Regions from separate parts of the Arthrospira sp. PCC 8006 genome, predicted to be linked through region 4. Evidence: riboswitches for the same ligand, from Rfam matches in the RefSeq annotation. Region 4 holds a riboswitch; each other region holds the start of a gene.
What was found. A riboswitch is a leader RNA that binds a small molecule or an ion and turns the genes downstream of it on or off. The one in region 4 is predicted to bind cobalamin.

Region 1 (4,214 bases), on a different contig from region 4:
GCACAACATTAGTTTTATTCATTGATGAGAGTTTCCTTTTGGACTGGGTGAGGTTTTCTGTGGCGACCTGAATATTCTCAGCCATATCTGCCCCCAGTCCTAAGCGATGGTCGCCTAGGGCGATAATCACTGATCCACTGGTTGTGGAACTAATGACATTTAATTCTACACCGGGCATTAACCCCATTCCCATTAGACGGGTATTGCCTCCGGCACAGTTGAGAGCAACTATATATAAGCGATCGCCTACCTTCGCCTCCGACAAAGCAAAGGCTCCCGGAGTTGATGGTTTGCCCACTACAACCAATGATTCTGGTGATTCACTTATGGTGCGATCGTGACCAGTGTTGTCTTTGAGGTAAGTAAATCCTGACCAGCTTGATCCACCATCAAAGCAGTTCACGGATACATCGGCACAGTAGTTATCATTGTCCATAATCTATTGGCTCTTGTTGAGCTAATTGAGAATTAATTTTAATTAATACCATATAACTAGGTTAAAAATCCCATTGTTAATAAATTTTTAACAACCCCCCCGCCCCAAAAAAATAATAATTATACCACACAAATTTATTTTGTCAACTACTTGCAATATTTGTTTGTAGTGTGTTACATTTGTTTACAAGAAGTCAAAGAGGCAAAAATATTATGGTTCGTGGACAAATTATGGAAGAAGGTGGACGCGCAAACGTTTATGCGATCGAACCCCAAGTATATGTAGAGGAAGCGCAACAATTCGGTTTCAACAAACACGCAGAGAAACTCAACGGACGACTAGCTATGATCGGGTTTGTATCCGCCCTAGCCTTAGAAGTATTAACCGGACATGGTTTAATCGGCTGGTTAACTAGCCTGTAAAACCCAGATTTTCTCAGCCTATAATTTCAGTAGCATTTCGGAGAATTGTATGAAAACAGATTTTAACTTTCCTAACCAATACATGATGGGACCCGTAATCTTTCGACCGGACTTTAACAGTCCCTCAGAAGTGATTACCGCTAACCAAGCCTGGTCTTTATTCTTCACAGGTGGTCAGGAAGATAAAGCCCTTGGCTATAATGCAGAATACGGAAGATTTTTTACAAATTTACTGATGGCGATCGCCGTTAGCGGCGCTATTGGGGCTTTGATTTTCACTAACTTAGCCTAAGTCATCAAATTTACCTATCTCTCCCTAGTCACTAATAACAAACCGTCCCTGTTTAGAAATAAGCAGGGACTTTTTTTAGTTTTTCCCCGAATTAGCCCAACCTGTGATAAGATATTCTCGATATCGGTTCTAAGGGAAATCAGCCCTTAGAGGAAACGGGGAAAGTCCGGTGTAAGTCCGGCGCTGTCCCGCAACTGTGATGGGACTCTGTTGGTCTCTCAGTCAGAATGCCCGCCGATAAGTAACCTATTGTTGATTCATCTGCGAGGTATAGATGATGGTTTATTTAGTATTTTCACAATCTAAATATCATAGCGATCGCCCATCTAAACCCTAAGAAAATCTCAACATTATATAGATAGCCAATCGCTATAATTTCGGAGGAGTCAAAAAACCGTGCATAAAATTCCTGTAACCATCATCACCGGATTTTTAGGGGCTGGAAAAACCACCCTAATCCGCCATTTACTACAAAATAACCAAGGTCGTCGTATCGCGGTATTAGTCAATGAATTTGGCGAAGTAGGTATTGATGGCGAAATCCTCAAATCTTGCCAAGTGTGTGACGAAGAAGAAACGGAAACTAATATCATCGAATTAGCCAATGGTTGTCTGTGTTGCACCGTCCAGGAAGAGTTTTTGCCCACTATGCAAGAACTACTTAAACGCCAGGATACGATTGATTCGATATTAATAGAAACCTCTGGTTTAGCTTTACCCAAGCCACTGGTGCAAGCGTTCCGATGGCCGGAAATTCGCACTAAAGCCACTGTGGATGGTGTGATTACGGTAGTTGATAGTGAAGCCTTAGCTAATGGTCAACTGGTGGGAGATTTAGAGGCTTTAGAACAGCAGCGCCAAGCGGATGAAACCTTGGAACATGAAACACCAATTGAGGAGTTATTTGAGGATCAGTTAGCCTGTGCTGATTTGGTACTTTTGACGAAAGGCGATCGCATTGATGAAGACTCTCAGCAGCGGGTTCACCAATGGCTAAAACAGGAGTTAACCCCAGGAGTGCAGATGGTTTCCTGTCAGCAAGGTAAAATTTCCGCTGACATATTATTAGGCTTTAATGCAGCCGTAGAAGACCATCTCGACAGTCGCCCTAGTCACCATGACCAGGAAGAGGAACACGAACACGATGATGATATCAATGCTGTGCATTTAGTCTTAGATCCGGTTGGGGACTCGGCTAGTTTAGTCAATCAATTAAAGGCGATCGCCCAGCAGTTTGAAATTTACCGGATTAAAGGTTTTGTAGCCGTCGCCAATAAACCAATGCGGATGGTAGTTCAAGGAGTCGGAAACCGATTTGAGACCTTCTTCGATCGCCCCTGGAAAACCGACGAACCTCGCCAAACTCAACTGGTGTTTATTGGTCGTAGTCTTAATCAACAACAAATAGCCGCTTCTTTGGAATCAGAAACCATGGCGTTAAACGGGTAGAATTTGAGAGATTTTAGCGATACTTTCTAACATCTCCCCAACCAACCCGGTTTTTTTTCCAGAAGCCGGGTTTCTAATTCCCCACGATACCTTAAAAAAAGAAACCGGGTCAAAAAAGGGTTGACAACGAGTCTGCCAGCGCTATATGTTAAGGTTTACAGTTTGCAGCGCCGCCAAAACAGCCCCAATATAATCATACTTTACCCCACTTTCCGTCTCGTCTCCATCCCACCTTATCTTAATAGCATATTGCGTCCCCTGGGTATTCCCCAATTTAGTTTAGCCTCTAAGACCTGGTAGATTTACCTTGGGATGCCCAAATTTAGTCAAGGCTTCACAAATCCTGATAGGAAAACTGTTTAATCATCTATGGTTCAAAAACGAACAATTGAGGAATTGCATCAGTCAGCATCTTTATTCTGGCCAGAGTTTTTGGTTCAACAACAACTCAAACAGAGTATTATCCCGGTGTTGATTGAAACCCAACAGCAGTTTCTCTCAATTCTTGCCTTGGAATTAGAAAATCCCCTAGATATCTTTACCGCTTTAGAAATATCAAAGCTCTCCGCTAATTTATTTCTCAAACACCTTCTAATTTTAGCAGATTTTGGAGGGGAAAAACTACAACGTTTAAATCAAGAGTTTCATTTATTGTTCCCCGATGGACAATTAGAGTATGTTTGGAACAATACTCAATTTTGTTATCGTTTTCAGGCGTTACCCATATCAGGAATATTATCAAACCAAAAACTCAACATTTCCAGCCAGAAATCGCTGTTAAAAAAACACGCTTTGTCTGAAGTATATAAAGATATTATTGTTGTCATACTGTTTGCTGGAGATTCAACAAATACTAAAATTTCTGGCATTTTTAAGACTTGGGGATGTCAAATTGGAGAATTAATGGGTAAGTACGATGAACTTTCCGAGTTTATAAGCCAGCGTTATATTTATCTAAGCCGTATTACTGCAGGAGCTAAAAGTAATGATTTAGGTCAGCTTTTGCAACGTCATATATATAAATATTTATCCAAAAAGTTAAATCACAAGGATATTGATATCAACCTCAATTCTACCATTCCTGGAGTCAGCCATAAGCAAATCGGAAAAAGAGAAACCAACTTTGATATCGTCCTGAATAAAGGTGAAAAATATATAGCAATTGAAATTAGCTTTCAGGAAACCACAAATAGCACAATTGAGCGGAAAGCGGGTCAAGCAAAATCAATATTTGAGCAGATTGATGGCTTGGGTAACAAGATTATTTATATCATTGATGGAGTCGGTAACTTCCAACGCCAATCTGCTCTGAATACTATTGATGAGTATAGCCACTTGCTTTTGGTATTTTCTGAGTCAGAACTGAATTACTTAAACCACTTTATTCTCGACTTTATAGAAAATGAAAACTGTTAAATTTATAGATTTATTCGCCGGAATTGGGGGATTGCGACTCGGCTTTGAACAGGCGGTTGACTCCTTCGGTTGCATCCCTGATTGTCTCCTCAGTAGTGAAATTGATAGGGATGCTAGACAGGTTTATCAAGCCAACTTTTCCGAAACTCCCCAAGGGGATATTAAGACCATTTCCTCCCTTCCCCCTCATCATATTTTG
Region 2 (4,214 bases), on a different contig from region 4:
ACCTATACCTAGGGGGGAATTATTGTTACAACGGGGGCCTTTTTCGGTGGTAGATGAACTCTCAATTTTGCGGGAATATCAACTGGGTGCAATTGTTAGTAAAAATAGTGGCGGTGATGCTACCTACGCCAAAATTGTGGCGGCGCGAGAGTTAAAATTACCTGTGGTTATGGTGCAACGTCCTCCCATTCCTATGGGGGAAACGGTGGCTGATATTGAGTCGGCGATCGCTTGGTTACAGAAACAATAAAGGGGATTTTAGTTATGGTTTAATCACTGACCATTGAGTGACAGTAGCTAAGGGTTTCCAGCCTAAAAAACTGCCAATGGCTGCGGTTCTTTCAATGCCAATTCTGGTAAGTTCCCCCCCTAATTGATGATGCCATTTTAACAGAATTAACTCACTCTCTACTGTGACGGTATTAGCCACTAGACGACCTCCCGATCGCAATTTTTCCCAACAGGTTTCTAACAGACATGGGGTAGTAATACCACCACCAATAAAAATGGCATCCGGGGAAGGTAAATTAATTAATGATTCCGGTGCTTTTCCTGCTATAATTTTTAGGTGAGGCGTTCCTAAAGCTGTGGCATTATCAGCAATATATTGTAAGCGCCTGGGATGCTTTTCTATGGCTATACTTTGACAACGGCGATCGCTTCTCATCCACTCGATACCAATGGACCCACAACCTGCACCGACATCCCATAAAAGTTGTCCCGGTAGGGGGGATAATCGGCTGAGGGTAATCGCTCGCACTTCCTGTTTAGTTAACTGTCCGTCGTGGTCATAGGCGCTGTCAGGAAGTCCCGATAAACGAGGGGAAAATTTAACCGGATTAGAACTAATACACTCCACGGCGATCGCATTTAAATCAGCCACTTCGTCAACATCCCAAGAGGAAGCGAAACCGGAAATTTGTCGCTCTTTTTTGCCTCCCAAATGTTCCAAAACGACGATTAAACTATCACCAAATCCTTGATGTGTTAGGAGTTCAGCCACGGCGGCGGGAGTGCGACTATTTGCACTTAAAATTAATAGACGCGCACCCCCATAAATTACGCCATTTAATAAAGCTACAGGACGACCACATAAACTCAGGGTTTCCACATGGGTTAAAGACCAACCCAAACGACTACACATTAGGCTAAATGTGGAAGTAGAAGGAATGATAGTAATTTCCTCAATGGGAAGGTGACGGGTAAGGGTAACGCCAATACCATACCACATCGGATCGCCACTGGCTAAAACACAGACGGGTTGACCACGGCGGCGGATAATTTCTGCGATCGACTCATCAATAGGAGAAGTCCAGAGGAGTTTTTCTCGGTTATCCTCCGGGGGTAACATTGCTAAATGACGTTGACCACCGACAACTACTGAAGCCATAGATAAAAGCGATCGCGCCGTGGCGCTTAACCCTTCTAACCCATCTTCCCCAATTCCTACAATTGATAACCATTTATGGGAAAAATCCCTGCTCACCATAATTTATAGTTAAAATACCAGTATTCATGATATAGTATTTGGGCTTGTAGTTGGGAAAGTTCGGTGAGATTCCGACACTGTGCCGCAACTGTAATACAATTTTCTGAGTCAGAATGCCAACTACAAGTTATTGATGAGTTGTCAAAATCAGCTAATTTTGCGGCTCATTCTCTGCGTCGCATGGAGAAAAAAATCACCATGAATTGGTTAGTTAAAGCAAATGTTTGTCCGGGTCTATTTTATGGAACCCACGCCCAGGATGGTTTTTTAATCCGCATTCGGACTCCGGGAGGATTGATTAATAGTAAACAGGGTAAATTTTTGGGTCATTTATTAACGGAGTGGGGAGGCAAGCTACAAGTAACTAATCGCGCTAATTTACAAATTCGGGGAGTGCAAAAAGCGCCAAGTCTAGCAGTTTTTGATACGCTGCAACAATTAGATTTAGCCGCTAAAAATCCCACCATAGACCACCTACGCAATGTTATGGGTAGTCCGACGGCGGGAATTGATAGTCAGGAGTTAGTTGATACTCGTCCCCTGATTAAAGCCTTGGATGATCTGATTCAAAATCACCCGTTAATTGGCGAACTTAGTCCTAAGTTTAGCATCGGAGTTGATGGAGGGGGAACAGTGGGAATTGGTATGCGTTCTCCGGTGGCTTGGGAACATCGATATAATGAGATTCAACTTAATGCTATCTCGGTAAATGGTGGGGATAATGGCATTGATTTTCAGTTGGCGATCGCCGGAGATAAAAAGCTATATAATACTCAACTTGTCATCAAGCCAGAACAATGTTTATCCGTAGTCGCTACCCTTATTAATGTCTATGGGGAGTATGTCCGAAAAAATCCCTTAGATACCGGGAAAAAGCCTCGGATGAAACAGCTAATTGACAATCTAGGATTAGATACATATATCCAGCAAGTCAACAGCCAACTAACCCAGCCCTTGCCGATATTATCCGCTGAACCTACCCCTAGCAAACCCTATCATCATTTGGGAATTTATCCCCAAAAAAACGCCGAATTGTGTTATATTGGGATATCATTACACCTAGGACAAATTAATGCACAACAATGGTTAGGATTAGTCGAACTTTCCGAAACCTTTGGTAATGCCGAGTTAAGATTAACCCCTTGGCAAACAATTATAATGCCAAATATTCCCCATCATAAAATTAGCCAATTATTGCCGAAACTATCCTTATTAGGCTTCGCGGAAATTGAGTCAAATCAAGTGGCGATCGCTGCTTGTGGTGGTAAGCCTGGCTGTGCCGCATCACTTACCGACACTCAAACTCACGCCGCCCAATTAGCAGAATATCTCCACCAGCGATTAAATTTAGATACTCCTATTAATATTCATGTAACCGGCTGCCCTAAATTTTGCGCTCAACCTAGTCCCGCAGAAATTACCCTTTTAGGGCATACAATTAATCAGAATGGCGAAACTATGGAAGGCTACCAAGTTTATATCGGGGATGGTCAACAATCCTTAAAACACAAAATTTTTGAGGGAGTGTTTACCGAAATACCCAAATTTTTGGCTGAGTTTTTGCGCCAAAATCCTGGATTAAATTAATAACTAATTACCTAGAAATTTGCTGATGATAGACTACCTTCGTGACGGCAACCAAATATATCAGAAATCCTTTGGAATAATTCGGGATGAAACGGACTTTAAAGGCTTATCAGATGATTTATCCCATGTCGCAGTTAGGCTAATTCATGCCTGCGGAATGACGGATATTGTCGGAGATTTAAACGCCTCAGAAGATGCGGTTAAAGCCGGACGGGAGGCACTACAGGAGGGAAAACCTATCTTTTGTGATGCTATGATGGTGGCTAGGGGAATTACCAAAAAACGCTTACCTAAAAATAACCCGATTATTTGCACCCTAAATCATCCAGATGTTCCTGATATCGCCCGCCAGATTAATAATACTCGGTCGGCGGCGGCATTGGAGTTATGGGGGGATAATTTACAAGGGGCGGTGGTAGCAATTGGTAATGCACCGACTGCCCTCTTTCACCTGCTAGAAATGTTGGATGATGGTTTAGTGAAACCTGCACTGATTTTAGGGTTTCCGGTCGGCTTTGTCGGGGCGGCAGAGTCGAAACTTGAATTGGCATCTAATAGCCGTGGAATTCCATTTATTACACTGCATGGGCGGCGCGGTGGTAGTGCGATCGCAGCGGCGGCAGTAAATGCTTTAGCAAAGGAAAATGAATTATGACTAAATTAGGGCGACTTTATGGGTTGGGAATTGGTCCGGGAGATCCGGAATTACTAACTTTAAAAGCACATCGGATTTTAACAACTGTCCCGGTGATTGCTTATCCCAGTTTGGAAAATGGCAAGGTTTTAGCAAGGGCGATCGTTGCCGATTTTATCTCTCCTGATCAGATTGAAATTCCTATCCCCCTACCTTTTAGTGTGCAGCGATCGTCACAGCCTTATTATGATATTGGGGCGGAAAAAATTGCCGAACATCTTAGCGAGGGCAGAGATGTGGCGGTTTTGTGCCTGGGAGATCCGATGCTTTATGGTACGTTTATGTACATTTTTAATCGCTTATCTGGGCGGTTTGCAATTGAGGTTATACCGGGGATTTCTTCAGTGATGGCAAGTGCTGCTATGTTGGGAGTACCGATAACTTATCGCAATGATGTCTTTACGATTCTTCCGGCTACATTAGAGGCGGATATATTACGCGATC
Region 3 (4,214 bases), on a different contig from region 4:
CCGAGATTTAATGCCTACCAAACGATTCTCGATCATATCAATGCGTCCGATACCGTGGTTTCCGGCGATCGCATTTAAGCGAGAGATCAGGTCAACCCCGTTGAGTGCTTCCCCATTGAGGCTAACAGGAATGCCAGCTTGGAAGCCAATTTCTACATATTCGGGCTCGTCAGGAGTATCAGCGATCGCTTTAGTCATCCCATAAATATCCTCTGGGGGTTCAACCCAGGGATCTTCGAGTGGTCCAGCTTCGATCGCCATACCAAGCAAGTTGCGATCGAGACTGTAGGGGGAAGACTTTTTAACCGGGAAGGAAATGCCACATTTTTCCCCATAGGCGATCGTCTCTTCCCGACTCATACCCCATTCCCTAGCCGGAGCCAAAATCTTAATATTAGGGTTGAGAGCGCCGATAGACACATCAAAGCGGACCTGATCATTGCCTTTTCCCGTGCAACCGTGAGCGATCGCATCTGCTCCGTATTTTTCGGCAACTTCCACCAAAATCTGAGCAATCAAAGGACGTGCTAAAGCCGTAGCCAGGGGATAGCGATTCTCATACAAAGCATTGGCTTGAATAGCCGGAAAAGCAAACTCCTGGACAAATCGCTGTTGTACATCAATCACTAAAGACTCACTCGCGCCAGAGTCGAGGGCCTTTTGTTTCACTGGTCCTAGTTCATCACCTTGTCCCAAGTCAACCGCCACAGTAATTACTTCAGCTACCCCAAACTCGTTTTTGAGGTAAGGAATACAGACGGAGGTATCTACACCACCAGAGTAGGCAAGTACAGCTTTTTCAGCGCGACCCATAATCTACCAAAGCTCCTAGACAACAAACATTTCATTATCACCCCAATCGCCACGATTTAACAGTGAACGGGTAACAATTAGGTTATAGTTTCAGAGCATCGCCAACTGTCCCCCAAAATCTATGTTTTTTAGCGTTGTTATCCCCACCTATAACCGTTTACCGATTTTACAGAAGTGTCTGAGAGCATTAGAAAATCAAGCCTATAGCGCCGCCGTGACGGGTTTAGAGGTGGTGTTAGTCGATGACGGTTCCACTGATGGGACTGTGGAATGGTTGGCCACTCATCAGGGCGCATTTCCCCATCTTCGCATTTACCAGCAAGACCACCAGGGACCGGCGGCGGCGCGAAATTTGGGAGTTGAACAGGCTAGGGGAGAGATTATTGTTTTTATCGATAGTGATTTGGTGGTAACTGATAGCTTTCTGGAGGCTCACGCTAGGGCATTAATTGCCAACTCTCAAAAAAGCGATCGCATCTTTACCTATGGTCGAGTTGTCAATACCTGCAATTTTGAACATCCCACCACAGAACCCTATAAAATTACCGATTTTTCCGCCGCTTATTTTGCTACTGGAAATGTGGCGATCGCCCGCCATTGGTTAATCGAAGCCGGATTATTTGACCCTCAATTTCAGCTTTATGGTTGGGAAGACCTCYAACTAGGAGTTAGGCTCAAAAAATTAGGCTTAAAATTAATCAAATGCCCCGCCGCCGTCGGATATCATTGGCATCCACCCTTTAGCTTAGAACAAATACCCGCCCTAATTGAAAAGGAAAAACAAAGGGGCAGAATGGGGGTAGTTTTCTACCAAAAACATCCTACATGGTCAGTAAAAATGATGATTCAAATGACAATTTTGCATCGGATACTCTGGGGGATTTTATCCCTCAGAGGTCAACTTAATGAAAGGACAATGGCGCATTTTTTACAGTGGTTAATTAATCGTGGTCAGTCTCAATTAGCCTTAGAAATTTCTCGGATTTTTTTGAATTGGTATAATGTGCAAGCCGTACAACAATATTGGGCCAGCCGAGAGCATACTTAATTAAATATTTGCCAGCTTGGTTCACTATTGACCTACACATGGTATAATAACCAAAACTATAGGTTCTAGTGGGGAACAGCCACTAGGAGTAATGGGGAAAGTTCGGTGTAAATCCGGCACTGTCCCGCAACTGTAATCAGATTTAAGGCAAATTTTTCCACCCAATCTGTGAGTCAGGATGCCCGCCTATAGTTATTTCTCACTCACAAATCTGCGAGGTACAGATGAGCAAAAATCATCGAATGATACACCTAATCGCCATGATTGGGTTAACATTTTATTTGGTAATAGGTGCAGCCACTCCAGCTCAAGCAATGCACATTATGGAAGGTTTTTTACCTATTACCTGGGCGGTTTTTTGGTGGGTGTTAATCATCCCTTTCTGGGTAATTGGTTTACAAAAACTCACCAAAATCACCAAAAAAAACCCCGAATTAAAGCTATTAATTGCCCTAGCCGGAGCCTTTACTTTTGTCCTGTCAGCCCTGAAAATACCCTCAGTGACAGGGAGTTGTTCTCACCCCACCGGAACCGGATTAGGAGTTGTTTTATTCGGACCGTCAGTGATGACAGTTTTAGGCAGTTTAGTCCTACTTTTCCAAGCCGTATTACTCGCTCACGGCGGTTTAACTACCCTGGGAGCCAATGTATTTTCCATGGCAATTGTCGGCCCTTGGGTCGCCTATGGCATTTACCAACTATTCTGCCAATTTAACCAACAAAAACTAGGTATTTTCTTAGCAGCAGCCTTGGGAAGTTTAGCCACTTATTTAATTACCTCCATACAGTTAGCCGTAGCTTTTCCGGCTGCTTCTGGGGGGGTTATCGCTTCCTTTATCAAATTTGCGGGGATTTTTGCAGTCACTCAAATTCCCCTATCAATTAGTGAGGGACTATTAACGCTGGTAGTTTGGAATTGGCTAGAGTCCTACGCCTCAGAAGAACTGCAAACCTTGAAAATTGGGAAAGCTAATAGCTAAGTAAAATAATCATGACACCAACTTCTGATCAACCCGTCAAAAATCGCAATTTATGGATGATTTTAGCCGTCGTTATTTTATCCATAACGCCACTAATTTTTATCCGAGGAGATTATGAGGGAGCCGATGGACAAGCCGAAAATCTCATCGGCGAAATTCAACCCAATTATCAACCCTGGTTTGAACCTATCTTAGAAGTTCCCAGTGGCGAAATTGAGAGCCTGTTATTTGTTTCTCAAGCCGCCATTGGTGCGGGTATCGTGGGCTATGTGATTGGCTTATATAAAGGTCGTCAACAAGGCAAAAATCGCTCATCCTAAATGCACCATCAAATTGATGCGATCGCCTATACCAATCGGTTAAGGTATTTACCCTCTGAACATAAGTTAACCTTTGCCGCCACCCTGTTTTGTCTCAGTTTGGCGGCTCCCCCCCTCCTGCAAATATTGATCACCATTTGGGTGACAATTTGGGTTGTGATTTACGCTAAAATCCCCCTAGGAATTTATCTGAAATTGCAAGCCATCCCCTTTAGTTTTTGGTTAACTAGCATTCCCGCCTTACTATTGGGGGTGGTTAATTCAGCTAATCTCGAATTAATTAAAACTGATATTATCTGGGGATTTAACCTAGGGGATATCTTGATATATTTCAGTAATCAAGGAATGCAACAAGCTGGGTTTTTGCTAACTCGCTCCCTAGTGTTAACCTCCTGTATGTATTTTATTTTACTCACTACCCCCCTAGTGGAAATCATTAGAATTTTCCGTAAGATTGGCTGTCCGAGTTTAATCACAGAATTATTAATGTTAATGTATCGGTTTATTTTTATGTTAACTGAAACCGCTAGTCAATTATTAATCGCTCAACAGGTTCGCATCGGTTATGGTGACTGGAAAACTACCATTCGCAGTTTAGGAATTGTCACCAGTCAACTACTCCAACAAACCCTAGAAAATTATCGACAAATTTGTTTAGGATTAACCTCGCGGGGGTTTAACGGAGAGTTGCGGGTTTGGTCGGTTTCTCGCCACCAACCTAACCCTCGATATACCTGGGAAGGATGTTGTGGTTGTCTACTATTGTTGGTGAGTATTGGATGGTTTTATGTCCTCGGAATTTGAGTTACTAGAATTTGAGAATGTTCAGTATACTTACCCCGGTAGTCAGCAGCCAACCCTGGAAAATATCACTTGTCAATTTGGTAGATATCAGCGTTATGCTGTCATTGGACGTAATGGCTGCGGAAAAACTACCTTATTTCGATTAGCTAATGGGTTATATCGTCCCCAGTCAGGGGTGATTAGTTGGCGAGGTCAGCCGCTACAATATAAACGGCGATCGTTGAATCAATTGCGCCAAAATGTGGGTTT
Region 4 (4,214 bases):
TCCCCACTTGATGTTTGTAGCCCGCATCAGTAATTTCAAACAGGGTTTCGTTATTGCTGCGGCTATTTTCAATGGACAATACATCCGCATCCAACCGCTCAATATGCTCAATAATATCCCCAAATTCCGAGTAACACATATGGGTATGGATTTGGGTTTGGGGTTTGGCAATAGCCGCAGATAAACGGAAAGCATCCACCGCCCAGGATAGATACTCATCCCAACGTTCTGGCTTGAGGGGGAGTCCTTCCCGCAAGGCAGGTTCATCAATTTGCACCATCTTCGCCCCAGCCGCTTCTAAGTCAGCGACTTCATCGCGCAAGGCTAAGGCAATCTGCATGGCTTGTTCACTGCGCGGAATATCGGTGCGGGTAAATGACCAGTTAATCATGGTGACCGGACCGGTTAGCATCCCTTTGACAATTTTATCGGTCAGGGATTTGGCTACCTTAAACTCTCGAACTGTCATGGGTCCGGTGCGGGCGACATCTCCATAAATAATCGGGGGACGCACGCAACGGCTGCCGTAACTTTGCACCCAACCATGTTCGCTAAAGGCAAAGCCAGATAACTGCACACCGAAAAATTCCACCATATCGGTGCGCTCAAATTCGCCATGTACCAATACATCGAGTCCGGCTTCTTCTTGGAATTGGATGCACTTGGCAATTTCGGCATCGATCGCCGCTTCATATTCGGCTTGGGTAATGTCACCCCGTTTCAGTTTCACCCGCAGTTGCCGCACTTAGGAGGTTTGGGGGAAAGACCCGATGGTGGTGGTGGGGAATGGGGGCAAAACGGGCTGGCGTTCTTGACGTTGTTCATAAGGCAAAGTCCGCTCTAAATCCTGGGAGGTCAGATTTTGCAGGCGTTCTTTTACCCCCTGATTAACTGGGCTAAATTCCTGGAAGGTTTGCCATTGGCTGCGGATGACTTCCAGATACTTGTCAGGTTCTTGGGTTCCATAGGAGCGATCGGCCCAATCAGCCAGCAGTGTGATTTCTAATAACTTCTGTTCAGCAAAGCTCAAAACGGACCGCAAGGGTTCGGGGAGTTTGGTTTCTCGCTGGGCATCGTATGGCACAAATTGCAGGGAAGCAGACGGCTGAATCCGCAGGTTAGGGGTGACACGGGAAATGGCTTCCAGGGTTGACAAAACGGAGTCGGGGCGAATTTTCCATACATTGCGGGCATCGACAATTCCCGCCCCCAACTCTTTATCGTCGGGGAAACCATACTGTTGCAGTAACTCTAGGTTACGCCCACGGGTGAAGTCTAAACTAATGCCAGCGACGGGTAATTCCATCACCCAGGGGTAATTGTCTCCCAAGTCATCAAAGTAGGTGACCAGGTGAATGGGTAAGCCTACTTGGCTGAGAGATTGATAAGTTGATTGATAGAGTTGTTTAAAGTTGGCAGCATCTCCCAATACTAAAGCGGGTTCATGGATTTGGACTTCAGCGACACCCATTTTTTGGAGTTCTTGGAGAAGCAGGAGATAGCGATCGCCTAGTTGTTTTCCCGCTTGGTCTTGATTCATCTCCAAACGACTCAGCCGCAGCAAAGTCACCGGACCCAAAACAATGGGAACAGCGCGATTGTCCAATAAGGTTTGAGCGCGATGCACAGTTTCTAGAAAATCGCTAAAGTCGGCTGGCTGCAATGTTTCGGGAATTTCTGGGACGAGGTAGTGATAGTTGGTATCGAACCATTTAGTCATTTCTAGGGCTCGAATGCCATCAAAACCCCGCGCCATGGCAAAATAACGGTCAAGTCCGCTAAAGGATGCAAACCGTTCGGGAATGATGCCTAAGCGGATACTCCAGTCTAAAACGTGATCGTAGAGGCTCATGTCGCCAATACCAATGCGATCGATACCGGCATGAAGTTGAGTTTCCCAGTTTTTGAACTCAACTTCATTCCGAGTCTGGATGAGGGTTTCTGCGTCCGATTTACCCCGCCAAAAGGCTTCTAATGCCTTTTTTAACTCGCGACTTTTACCAATACGAGGATAGCCGAGAGTCGCGGTTTCCAGACGGGTTTGTGTATAAATTTCCGAGGTCATAAATTGCCCTTGTCCTTATGGTGAAAATAGTCACAGAAATCTAGTCCATCCCCGCGACAAACCAGCGGAGTGAACAATTGAGCGCAGCAGAATATCTGCCAAATTGAGTTGAGCAATACTCAGACCAGACTGATTAGAGTCACGCTTTGGACGAGTGACCCTCTGCCAGTCAATGTCTACATAAGGCTAGTTTTCTCAAAATGGCAATTTCAAATCAGGGCGCTACCCATGCAACGCCAGGGGAGTCGTCCTAAAAAATGAAGGCAATATTAATTGTGAAAAAGCTAAACGAACCATCATCCGTACCTCGCAGACGAAAAATAACAGTTTTTGGTGCATCTCCAGAGGAGACAGTTCGGCGGGCATTCTGACTTCGAGAGTTGTGTCTCTCCTCACAGCTGCGGGACAGCGCCGGATTTACGCCGGACTTTCCCCCTTACGTCTGATGGCTGGTCCCCATCAGAACCGACAATATTTAAGCATGATAACACACGAAGCGGAGATTTGACGAAATCATGGAAAAGTTACTGTAAACTGGGGGAACAACGATAGATGTCAGCAACCCGGTTTCTAGGGCTTAGGGTTTCACCAAGCGGCCAAGCCGCCCAAAGTCCATGGGAGAGCCACGGCACGAGAGCTAAAATTCTCAAATACAGTCGTGATCGCTATAGCCAAAGAACCAAAGGCGATCGCCTACTTATCCCCTCTGAAAACAAAGATAGTCAAAATGCAGGGTTCTCAAAAAATTCAGGTCGGGGTGAGCGACTTACGGCAAGCCTTTCATACTCATTTTCAATCGGCTGAACAAATTAAACAGATTTCGGCTTATTTACTCCTATTCTATGCGGTTGAATGTGGGCTAAAGAGCATTTTGCTCAAACGAAACCAGTTGCGAACCACAGCACTGATTCCCGATCCAACCCTCTTATATGAATCTGGTCATAACCTAGATAGATGGGTCAAGGAACTGAAAATTTCCGCCAGCATAATTAGCCAAACTCCCAATTTTCATCTAGCCCAAGGTGGTTCAACTTTAAACATAGAAAAAGCTCATCAAGCTTGGCGATATGGTATTAATATTAAGCCTGAAGATGAAAAAGTTTTAGTTGAGTGGTTAAACAGTATTAGCCAATGAATTAAGGAGAACATAAACCGATGATTCCCTCAGATATTCGTCTTTATACTTGGGTTGATGTAGAAGAAGTTTTGCTGCGGAAAAAAAAGCAAAATAAATGGCCAAACGGGTTGGTTTGGGCGCGAACCTACTGGGACGGGTTAACCATGGGAATTCGTCCGGGAACTCAAGCAGAAGCCCAAAATTGGCTGAGTGAAATCTACGACCCTCGCTTCCGAAATAATTATATTATCTTAGAGAGTGTTGATGAAAATCAACGGATTTTGCCGATTTGGTGGGAAGAAACCGAGGAAGACCCCCCAACTCCTAGACTGACTCCGAGTTTATCCAGACCTGGAGTGCTTTTTCCTCCTAGTGAGAATGTCGAACCTCCGGCTATTATGCCATCAGATTTTCCCCCAGTGGTGGCGTTTCATTCTTTTAAAGGTGGAGTGGGAAGGACTACTCATGCGATCGCCTTAGCCAAGGCTTTAACTGCTAAAAAACAAACGGTTCTGTTAGTTGATGGGGACTTAGAACCTCCGGGAATTAGTTGGTTATTTGAGCGAAGATTGCCCTATCCTCCCGTTTCTTTTGCGGACTTGTTAGCATTGGTTCATGGTGATGAATCTCCCCATTATGAAACCGCCATTCAATTAGTGAGCGATCGCCTACAAAATGCCTTAATTGATGGGATATTTATTCTGCCATCATTTCGCTCTACTTCAGGATTTACCTCTTTAGAAATTCGACCAGAACATCTGATCCAAGGTTCTCAAAATGCTTTTATCTTGACCGATATCTTAGCCCGTCTCGGGAAATATCTGGGAGTCGATGTGGTCTTGGTAGACTTGCGGGCTGGACTCTCATAATTAGCGACAGGTTTAATTTTAGATCCGCGAGTTTATCGGATATTTGTTACTACCTTGAGCGGACAATCGAGCGCCGGAACGGCGAGAGTTTTAGAACTGATTGGAGAGCGATCGCCTTCCACCAGAGAAGAAGACCCATTCCCCGCCTTAATTTTCAGCCAAG

Region 1: it holds a riboswitch for cobalamin, as region 4 does, so the genes downstream of both, cobW (cobalamin biosynthesis protein CobW) here and B9T16_RS05375 (hypothetical protein) in region 4, are expected to answer to the same signal.
Region 2: it holds a riboswitch for cobalamin, as region 4 does, so the genes downstream of both, cobG (precorrin-3B synthase) here and B9T16_RS05375 (hypothetical protein) in region 4, are expected to answer to the same signal.
Region 3: it holds a riboswitch for cobalamin, as region 4 does, so the genes downstream of both, B9T16_RS00520 (energy-coupling factor ABC transporter permease) here and B9T16_RS05375 (hypothetical protein) in region 4, are expected to answer to the same signal.

Annotation. Positions count from the first base shown of each region.
Region 1 covers NZ_PKGG01000010.1:48,014-52,227, forward strand. Annotated here, with positions in the region: gene B9T16_RS03305 (ferrous iron transport protein A) at 1-436, opposite strand, end outside; gene B9T16_RS03310 (chlorophyll a/b-binding protein) at 649-858, shown strand; gene B9T16_RS03315 (hypothetical protein) at 908-1,150, shown strand; cobalamin riboswitch at 1,258-1,404, shown strand; gene cobW (cobalamin biosynthesis protein CobW) at 1,547-2,599, shown strand; gene B9T16_RS03325 (DpnII family type II restriction endonuclease) at 2,969-4,015, shown strand; gene dcm (DNA (cytosine-5-)-methyltransferase) at 4,002-4,214, shown strand, end outside.
Region 2 covers NZ_PKGG01000034.1:23,351-27,564, reverse strand. Annotated here, with positions in the region: gene B9T16_RS07890 (cobalt-precorrin-6A reductase) at 1-250, shown strand, start outside; gene B9T16_RS07885 (bifunctional cobalt-precorrin-7 (C(5))-methyltransferase/cobalt-precorrin-6B (C(15))-methyltransferase) at 263-1,489, opposite strand; adenosylcobalamin (AdoCbl) riboswitch at 1,516-1,657, shown strand; gene cobG (precorrin-3B synthase) at 1,628-3,076, shown strand; gene B9T16_RS07875 (precorrin-8X methylmutase) at 3,102-3,731, shown strand; gene cobI (precorrin-2 C(20)-methyltransferase) at 3,728-4,214, shown strand, end outside.
Region 3 covers NZ_PKGG01000002.1:18,883-23,096, reverse strand. Annotated here, with positions in the region: gene B9T16_RS00530 (argininosuccinate synthase) at 1-813, opposite strand, end outside; gene B9T16_RS00525 (glycosyltransferase family 2 protein) at 935-1,861, shown strand; cobalamin riboswitch at 1,905-2,066, shown strand; gene B9T16_RS00520 (energy-coupling factor ABC transporter permease) at 2,086-2,841, shown strand; gene B9T16_RS00515 (energy-coupling factor ABC transporter substrate-binding protein) at 2,853-3,161, shown strand; gene cbiQ (cobalt ECF transporter T component CbiQ) at 3,162-3,965, shown strand; gene B9T16_RS00505 (energy-coupling factor ABC transporter ATP-binding protein) at 3,949-4,214, shown strand, end outside.
Region 4 covers NZ_PKGG01000019.1:31,842-36,055, reverse strand. Annotated here, with positions in the region: gene metE (5-methyltetrahydropteroyltriglutamate--homocysteine S-methyltransferase) at 1-745, opposite strand, end outside; gene B9T16_RS05375 (hypothetical protein) at 746-2,065, opposite strand; cobalamin riboswitch at 2,405-2,550, opposite strand; gene B9T16_RS05370 (hypothetical protein) at 2,724-3,200, shown strand; gene B9T16_RS05365 (ParA family protein) at 3,221-4,051, shown strand; gene B9T16_RS05360 (hypothetical protein) at 4,106-4,214, shown strand, end outside.